3 regions of the Eubacterium ramulus genome follow, and region 1 is predicted to be linked to each of the others. Evidence: riboswitches for the same ligand, from Rfam matches in the RefSeq annotation. Region 1 holds a riboswitch; each other region holds the start of a gene.

The links. Region 1 has a riboswitch for cobalamin ahead of ACIRUQ_RS09810 (cadherin-like beta sandwich domain-containing protein). Riboswitches for the same ligand answer to the same signal wherever they lie in the genome.
Region 2: linked by a shared signal. The riboswitch ahead of ACIRUQ_RS12135 (TetR/AcrR family transcriptional regulator) and the one ahead of ACIRUQ_RS09810 (cadherin-like beta sandwich domain-containing protein) in region 1 are both predicted to bind cobalamin.
Region 3: linked by a shared signal. The riboswitch ahead of ACIRUQ_RS11140 (sirohydrochlorin cobaltochelatase) and the one ahead of ACIRUQ_RS09810 (cadherin-like beta sandwich domain-containing protein) in region 1 are both predicted to bind cobalamin.

What each region holds. Positions count from the first base shown of each region.
Region 1 is NZ_CP173382.1:2,087,843-2,090,992, forward strand. It holds gene ACIRUQ_RS09810 (cadherin-like beta sandwich domain-containing protein) at 1-1,675, opposite strand, end outside; cobalamin riboswitch at 1,943-2,121, opposite strand; gene dapF (diaminopimelate epimerase) at 2,254-3,114, opposite strand.
Region 2 is NZ_CP173382.1:2,580,988-2,584,137, reverse strand. It holds gene ACIRUQ_RS12140 (NADP-dependent malic enzyme) at 1-641, shown strand, start outside; cobalamin riboswitch at 886-1,094, shown strand; gene ACIRUQ_RS12135 (TetR/AcrR family transcriptional regulator) at 1,233-1,838, shown strand; gene ACIRUQ_RS12130 (cysteine-rich small domain-containing protein) at 1,956-2,237, shown strand; gene ACIRUQ_RS12125 (hypothetical protein) at 2,357-2,776, shown strand; gene ACIRUQ_RS12120 (SAM-dependent methyltransferase) at 2,871-3,150, shown strand, end outside.
Region 3 is NZ_CP173382.1:2,378,854-2,382,003, forward strand. It holds gene ACIRUQ_RS11135 (hypothetical protein) at 1-279, opposite strand, end outside; gene ACIRUQ_RS11140 (sirohydrochlorin cobaltochelatase) at 431-1,657, opposite strand; cobalamin riboswitch at 1,705-1,911, opposite strand; gene ACIRUQ_RS11145 (DUF134 domain-containing protein) at 2,120-2,893, opposite strand; gene ACIRUQ_RS11150 (hybrid sensor histidine kinase/response regulator) at 3,068-3,150, opposite strand, start outside.

The sequences.
Region 1 (3,150 bases):
TCCATGCGCCGGCCCACCAGTAACCTTTCGTACTGTAATTGGTCCATAACGGTGTCTTCATTTCGGTCTGGTTGGACGGATCTTCATCAGTCGCTGTCAGACACACAAAATCGCCCATCTGGAAACCTACATAAATCCTTCCGTTCTCATAACGGATCGGGCTGTTGCAGGCACCGGTTCTTCCTTTATAACACCAGAGAGATTCCAGTGTGGAAGCGTTGAAGCACTGGATACCGCCGCCCAGCGGAACGAAGATCATTCCGTCTGCATAGGTAACCGGAATCAGGTTGAATCCTGCATTCATGAAACAGTCGCTGCTCTTTAAGACTTCACCTGTCTCTTTGTCCAGCATATATAATTTACCGCCGGACTGTGTATATACCTTGTTATCTACGATAACCGGTGTACTTCCGCTGGAAGGCGATACAGATGTACCCATCTGACGCTCCCATTTTACTTCGATACTTTCTTTTGTAATAGGAGTTTTTGCATTGATAACGGACTGATTGTTGGAGTCTGCACGGAATCCCGGATACTCTGCTTTCAGCTGTGGAAGTTTTTCACCTTCAGCGGCTTTGTCCAGTGTGATATCCAGTGTGGACGCTTCTGTCAGAGTGATCTTATCTGTTTTTCCCACATATCCTTCACAGGATGCAGTCCATGTATACTCTGTATTCGGAGCGAGATAGTATTTACCATTATCCTGATAAATACGCTCACCCTTGTCAGTATACAGACACACCTGTGCGTTTGCCGGCTCTACATTCACATCAAGAGTAGCGGATGCTGCTTTTGTGATCGTCAGTGTATATTCGTCTGCGCTTGCTGCGCCATTGTTTGGTTTGATCGTAACGACGTTCTCACCGTCTGCCACATCCAGCTTATATGTACCGTCTGCGGATGCTGTTCCGTTGAACAGAATCTCGGATTCCTCCGGATTCTGTAACTCTACCGGATCGATTGCTTTGATCGTTACATTTGATACATTGTCCAGTACCTGTGCTGTATAAGCAGTCTTTTTGGAAGAAAAAGACGGACTGATGGAAACTGCATTTCCGTTATGATCTGTCATGGACAGACCGGATAGTTTTGCAGATCGCACTACATGGATAACATACGTTTCAGTCACATCTCCCTTGGTTACTGTGAGACTCAGATCATTTCCTTTTCCGCTCACTCCCAGGAAGGCCTGGTCAAATCGCACATATACGTTACGTGCCGTATCTTCTTTTGTAAACTCTTTTCCATCCAGATCGATATACTTGAATGTATATTTCATGGACGGATCTTTGGAAGCTTCTGAATTCAGCACCGGCTTCATGGACAGATACGTTGCACTTGTATCTGCCGGAATAGTTACCTCGCCGTTTTCAAAAGCTTTTTCGCCGGAAATACCGGACACCAGGACACCACTCAGAAAATCATGTGTCTCTGAAACAGCCGTCGTATCTGTTTCTGTGGAAGCAACATCGGAAGTATACAGATCAGCATTCTGTCCTCCCTGTGCTTTTGTATTTTCATCTGAATCAATCTGTTGTGTTTCAGCATCTTCTGCCGAAACGGTCTGCTGTGTCGCAATCGCCGCATCGCTTACTGTGGTGGCTGCAGCGGGTACTACACAAGTGTTTACCGCAACAGCACAGCTCAGTAAGAGCGCAAGCCATCGTTTTCTCATATCTACGTTCCTCCTCCTTATTGCAGCGTGCTTCTGTCCATGCTTGGATTCTGCACGCAATTTGCCTGTTGCCTTTTAAACCGGTCCCCCTTCCGTATCATATTTAAAAAGCCAGGTATACCCCATCCGTTCACAGCTTTTCAGAAAAAAATGTTATGCTAATTCACGATCTCTGCGATACATTTTTTATAAAAAATCCAGATTTTCACCCCATTTTTCCTGATTTTTTGAAAAAAAATAAACATCCGTTTATGCCATCGGATATGTGTAGTATCTATACGCAATTGACTGTATTCTGACTAAGAGTTCATACCTACTTGCTGTCCCTTCCCAGTTTCCCAGTGGATCTGACAGTGTTCGTTCTCATTACAGCGGGGATAAGCCGTGCCGGAATCTAACCGGACTTCCAGAAAAATATCTATTTCACAACTGCATATTCCTGTATTCTTTTCTGTTTTTTATCATATCCTATGCACCATATTCTGTCAATGGATTTGCCGCTATTTTTCAGCAAAAAAACGATTTATCTGAACTTCCAAAAGTTATCTTTGGTATTTTTTCACAATTATAAACGCAATTTATCCAAACTTCCCATGGCAGATTTCCTCTGCCGGTCCTGTCAGATAAAGGTGCCCATGACGTCTGTCATATTGTACCAGAAGCTCTCCCCCGGTCATTCTTACCAGCACGGATGCACCGCATTTTTTCTGCCGCATGGCAGCTGCCACCGCTGCGCAGGCTCCGGTTCCACAAGCAAAGGTTTCACCGCAGCCCCGTTCCCAGACCCGCATCCACAGATGCTCTGCATCCTGTACCCAGACAACTTCCACATTCACCCCTTCCGGAAATATCTCCTCATTTCCAATAACGGTTCCTTCCTGTTTTAACGGGAACTGCATCATTGCTTCCCTACTTTCCACAAACAGTACACAGTGCGGATTTCCCATGGATACACAAACCGGCCGGAACAACAAAAAACGGGCAGATATGTGCTCCGGCACAAAATCCGGGGTTCCCATATCCACCCGAACTGAGCATATCCTGTCCGTTTCTTCCTTTTTTATCAGCTGCAGACGGTACAATCCTGCATCCGTCTCGATCAGCAGATTCACTTTTTCTGTTTTTCCATGATCATACACATATTTGCCCAGACAGCGGATGCCATTGCCGCACATTCTTGCCTGGCTTCCATCCGCATTGTACAGTTTCATCCGAAAATCTGCCTGTGGATGTCCCGCATTGCACACACAGATAACACCATCGGCTCCGATACCGCGGTGCCGGTCACAGAAATGTCTTACCAGCTCCGGCGACAGCTCACTTTCCTCACAGCAATGCTTTTCTGTTTCAAAGTCCTCTCTGCCGTTTTTCTGTCTGTGATCCGTATCATCAAGAATGATAAAATCATTTCCCAGACCATGCATTTTCACAAATTCCATGTGCATACTCCACATATCCTGTCTGGATATTATATG
Region 2 (3,150 bases), 490 kb from region 1:
TTAATGCGCTAAAGGTGGTCGGAAAACAGAAAGAGAAGTGTAAAATTGTTGTAAACGGAGCAGGTTCAGCAGGTATTGCCATTACAAAATTGCTGTTGCTCTATGGTTTTCCAGAGATCACCATGTGTGATATTAACGGTATAATCAACAGCCATTCTGCGAATCTGAACTGGATGCAGAAAGAAATGCAGAAGGTGACGAATCTGGAAGATAGGACGGGTACACTGGCAGATGCACTGAAAGGCGCGGATATCTTTGTCGGTGTATCAGCACCAAACATTGTGACCGCAGAAATGGTTGCAGGTATGAACAAAGATGCCATTCTTTTTGCCATGGCAAATCCGGTACCGGAAATTATGCCGGATGTGGCAAAAGCGGCAGGTGCAAGAGTTGTTGGAACGGGACGAAGTGATTTCCCGAATCAGGTAAACAATGTGGTGGTTTTTCCAGGGATCTTTAAAGGTGCATTGGAAAGCCGGGCCACAAAGATCACAGATGAGATGAAGCTGATTGCAGCGAATGCGGTGGCAGGACTTGTGGCAGAGGAAGATCTTTCCGAGGATAATATTTTGCCGGAAGCTTTCGATGAGCGTGTGGCAGAAGCTGTCAGTGCTGCTGTAAAAGCTTGTGTAAAACATTGATTACAGTAAAATAAGTGAAAACTTTCAAACCCTCTCCAAAATAAAATTAAAAAGAAGCTACTCTGAATATATCATCAACTATCATGTCAGGGTGGCTTCTTTGTGTATTTTGGAAAAACATCAGATGTAACAGTAACCAATCGGAAACTTTTTTTCAACCATGGATTGACTTTTTATGAGCTATTCTGTATACTATAAGCATCTGAATAGAACATTTAAGTGTCATGTATTTTGTATTGATACAGAACTGTGGGTATGAGTCAGTTCAAAGCAATGAAGCGGAAATACGTGAAGAATAGTGAATCCGGTCAGAATCCGGAACGGTACCGCCACTGTATGCATGGAGGCGCTGCATGAGACGAAAGTCAGTCATTGGGAACAATCCTGAGAAGGCAATGCAGAGACGCTGTTGATATGTAAGTCAGGAGACCTGCTTAAATGGAAATGCTTATTCATTTTCGGAATTGGAATGAATGGGTTTAGTATGTATGTTTTGCAGAAAATCGGCTGCGGCAGTCTGAAATGGCTTGCCGCAGTTTTTATTTGCAAAATTCAATTCCTGGAGAAGAATTTTTAGTCAGGAGGGCAAGTATGAAACGAAACGAAAAACCAATGAAAGAACGAATACTGGAAGAAGCGTTACAGCTTTTTTCACAGAATGGGTACACCGGAACCTCAATGAATGACATTGCAGCAAAATTAGGAGTGACAAAAGCTGCATTGTACAAACATTATAAGAGTAAACAGGAAATTCTGGACAGCATTGTCGAGAAAGCATCCGAGTATGGTCTGCCGGAGGAACAACAGGGTGAGGATTTTCTAAGTGAAAGACAGGTATCTTATGATGATATCAAGACATATACGAAGGAACAATTTTCTTATTGGACCAGCGAAGAATTCCCAAGTTGTTTCCGGAGAGTGCTGACGCTGGAGCAGTACCGCGATCCGCGGATGGCAAATCTCTATCAGAGATATCTGGCAAAAGGGCCGGTGTCTTATATGGAGCCGATTTTTGAGCAGCTGACCAAAGACAGCCAGAAGGCACGACAACTTGTACTGGACTTTTACGGGCCGATTTTTCTGCTTTACAGTATTTATGACGGAGCAGAGGAGAAGGAGAGTGTGGTGGATATTCTGGATCGTCATGTGGACAGTTTTTCCCAGATATTTCAGCAGAAAGCAACCGCAGTAAAATAACGTGCGACGGATCTGGTTTGTATAAGCAGCAGATTCGTTTGACTTGAATTTAAATTGATAGAAAAAGAGTGGGAAAATAGATAAGTTTCATTATTAAGTATCATGTAGGAGGTTATTATGAAGAAAGAAGGATTTGATTTTTTTCAGAATCGTGCATGTGAGTATTTCCCATGTCACAAAGGGGTTGCAGATGAGGATTTTAACTGTCTGTTCTGTTATTGTCCGCTGTATCTGCTGGGCGATGAGTGCGGAGGCAATTTTGAGTATCTGCCAAATGGTATTAAAAATTGTTCCAACTGCACGCTTCCTCATTGCAGAGAAGGATATGCACATGTGATGAACAAATATCTGTTGATCGCAGAACGGATCCGCAAAAAGCCAAGATGTATGGAGGCCTGATTATTTTCAATTCTTTTGTGAAACAAACATGAAGAGTCTGTGTTTTTCGATGGAAGAACACAGATTTTTCTTTTTGTGCATATGTTGTGATAAGAAATAGATTTCTTTTGGAGTGTAATATGAATTTCGGACAGGAAAGATATTCATGGATGGAACAGGATCCGTACACTGGGGATAAAATGCCCTTTTATATGACATATCCCATGCAGAATACGCTATTTGAGGAGACGGAATATGAGAAGGATTGCAGGCGGATGCAGGAACTGTATCCGAGGGACGCGCGGCAGATTCAGAGTCTGGTAGACCGGGAGTGTGACCGGATGGAATATGAAGGCAGCATGATGTATGATCGTTATCCGGACCGGCTGATGCTGGAAATGCTCTGCAGGAAAATATACCGGGAGCTGAATCCGGATCATATAGACGAGGAGGGACGGCTTCAGGTAGAGGAACGTTATTTTCATCTGATCCAGGTGATGCTGATGCAGGAAATGTATCGAAGAAGATGCAGGCATTATCGGTGTCGGAGATGGTATTAGGGCTTGTATGACGCAAAAAGATACCCTATAATTAGCACAGTAGAAACTCTTGTAGCGAATACCATGGATAATAACGATAGAAAAGAGATATATTATGATAAATGAATGGAAAGAGATACTGGCGGACTGTATGGATCAACATCTGGCAAAAATCATCATCAGTGGTCCGCGGAAAAAAGATAGTGTAAGAAAGATTGAAATCCGTCCGGTGCTGCTGAAGGAGCAGTTGGTGTTTCAGGCAAGTGCCTATACGGAAAAACAGGTGCAGCACTATAATCTGACAGAGGAAGAAGTGTATGAAAAGGTGGCGGGCTGGATGGAAGGATTTCGGCAATTGGAAGTCCTTCATCCGAAAAAACAGGTGCAGGTTCTGG
Region 3 (3,150 bases), 290 kb from region 1:
ACGTCCGTCATTTGCCTCGTTAACATGAAACATGCTGCTGTCTGTATTAAATTCAGCATCGTATATACCATCTTCCAATGCCGGTATCTGTACGTCATCCGAAGGCTGTTGTGCTTCATCAGCAGTATCCTTCACAATTTCATCCTGCGCGCTCGTATCCATGCTGTTTTCTTCCGCTTTTGTACTGTCTGCTGCCGGCTGTGCATTATTTCCACAACCACCAAGCATGCCAACTGCCAGTGCAAATACTGCTGCTAATACTGCAATTCTTCTTTTCATATTTCCTTTCTCCTGTGAACAACTTTTCTATATCCACATATCAAAAACTTAACTGTATTTTTTCCATACGCAACTCACAGCAGGAACGAAAAAATCATTCCTGCTGTGAGATTGGATATCATTTTTTACTTTTTACTACGCTATGTATCTCTTATTTACCTAAAGAATCAATAGCTGCTTTTGTATGATCCACATAAATCTGCTGAACAGCCTCAATCTCACCTAAACCGGCAATCTGTGTATCAACTTTATCGAAGTTTCCGCTTGCTGTAAACATACTCTTCCAAGAATCATCATCATCGCCTGCCATATCATTGTTTGCATGATCGCCAGCAACAACCATTAATGGTCTTAAAATAACATTTTTATATCCAGCTGCTTTTACTGCTTCAATAACTGCTTCACAAGCTGTCTCTTCCGGCTCACCCTCTACAGTTCCGACAAATACGTTATCGTATCCAAGTGCTGCCATCTGGGAAGCCATCTGGCTGTAGCTTACTTTTGCTGTATGAGATGTTCCATGTCCCATAAATACGAATGCTGTACTGTCAGCTTTTACTGCTTCCAGAGAATCATATCCGGCATCTTTTACTGCTTCTGCTGTAATATCCTCAGCTACTTTTGCTTTGTCTTCATTTACAACTGTTGCATCTGCTCCTACCTCACCAAGTAACGGTTCAGCAACTGTTACAGATTCAAATTTATCTTTATAATTATCAAGTGCCTCTACCAGTTCATCATACTCAGCACCATGCATTAAGTGAGTTGGCTGAACAACCAGGTTCTTTACACCATTATCAATAGCTCTCTGAAGTGCCTGATCTACATTATCGATTTTTTCACCATCTCTTGCCTGTACATGGTTAATGATGATCTGTGCCGTGAATGCTCTTCTTACAGACCAATCAGGATTTGCTGCCTGAATTGCTTTCTCGACACCACCGATGTCTGCTACACGGCTGTCATTGAAAGATGTACCAAAACTTACAACAAGAATCTCATTTTCTCCAATCTCATCCTGATTCAGCGGATCATCTTTGGACGCATCACCTGTATCTCTTCCGAAATAATCCGGATCAGCATTTTCACCTTCTACTAATTCTTTCTGAGCATCTGTCAGTTTATCCCATGCAGCTTTTGCAGCCTCACACTGCTCATCTGTCTTGTCTGTTCTTTCCTGTACATAGATCGCATCGATCAATGCAGCTACTTCATCCGCTTTCGCCTGATCGGAATCTTCCTCTGCTGCACTTGTCTCACCTGCTGCACTGACTGCATTGTCTTTTCCTGCATCTGCACTGTTGTTGTTTCCACATCCGCCAAGCATTCCAACTGCCATAGCGAATACTGCCACTAAGGCAATCATTCTCTTTTTCATCTCTTCTTCTCCTTTGAGTATCTATTATTCTTCACAGGGTACGGTTCTCCCGATACCAGACAACCGGCAGGTTTCCTGACTGAAAGATCATTGCACCGCTTCCGCCTTCCCAACACAGATCTGTTAATCCGCATCAGTGACCAGTATTCGAATCGGTACTCCTTTATCACAGTGATGGATTCGTACAGGATTTACACCTGTTTCCCTTTTAACCATCCGTCGTTTTTCCTGTAACCAAAAATAACCCTCTGCTGCTCCAATCGTAGTTAACAGCGTTGGATTATTTTTCTTACAAAACTGCCGACTTCCGGCACCTTTTATCTCTTTCTATGAACTTAAAAATATCTTAACATATCCGATAAAAGATTTCAATATCTGAACGCACACTTTCTCCATCAAACTACATACTTGTACACTTCGGACTTACACCTCTGCTGTCGATCCTGACCACAAGAATTTTTCTTAATGACAGCTGTGGCTTCCACATCCATGCTCGCCACATGTATGTCCTTCCCCGTGGCTGTGCTCGTGGTGAGAACACTTAACATTTGGATTATAATCCAGTGTTTCATTAATAAAAGCTTCCACTGCCTTATCCGCATCTCCGGAAACTCCTCCGAAAAGCTTAATTCCTGCTGCCGCTAACGCAATCTGTGCACCGCCTCCGATTCCGCCACAAATCAGAACATCTGCATTCAATGCATTAAGAACTCCCGCCAATGCACCATGTCCGCTTCCATTCGTATCTACTACTTCTGAATATACTACTTTTCCTTCCTCTACATCGTAAATCTTAAACGCCTCTGTGTGTCCAAAGTGCTGAAAAATCTGTCCGTTTTCATATGTTACTGCTATTCTCATTATACTCTCTCCTTTTTCCACTGCATATTTTTGATAAAGTTCCTGCTTGTAACATCCTCCAAGATTACAGTTACTTCCCTGACCATCGCAGATTCTGAAATCCCCGCCTTCAATTCTGAGTGGATGTCCGTCAATAAGTGCATCTGCTATTTTCTTTCTGGCAATCTCGTAAATTCGCTGAACCGTTGTTCTTGCAATCTGCATAGATTCAGCACACTGCTCCTGACTATAACCTTTCTTGTCCAAAAGACGGATTGTCTCATACTCATCGACTGTCAGAACAATGGGAGTTTTTTTCTCATAATCACCTGTCGGAAAAAATTCCAGAACATTCGGGAAATGGCAGACTTTTCTGCATTTTACTGGTCTTGGCATAAACTGCTCCTTTTTGCTTTTCTTATATAATAGTGCAATTACGGGCATATGTCAATAACATATCTGACATATACCCATTTCAATTATAGTTTTTTAGCTTATTATAGTTTGTACTGACAAGTACATTTCTGAAATACCACGCATTTTCCAAAATCAGTGTCCTTCTTTCTTCCTTTACATATATTTCATAATAGTCGGCAATAATACATTCATATCTATTGGTTTTGCAACATGATCATTCATGCCACTTGCCAAAG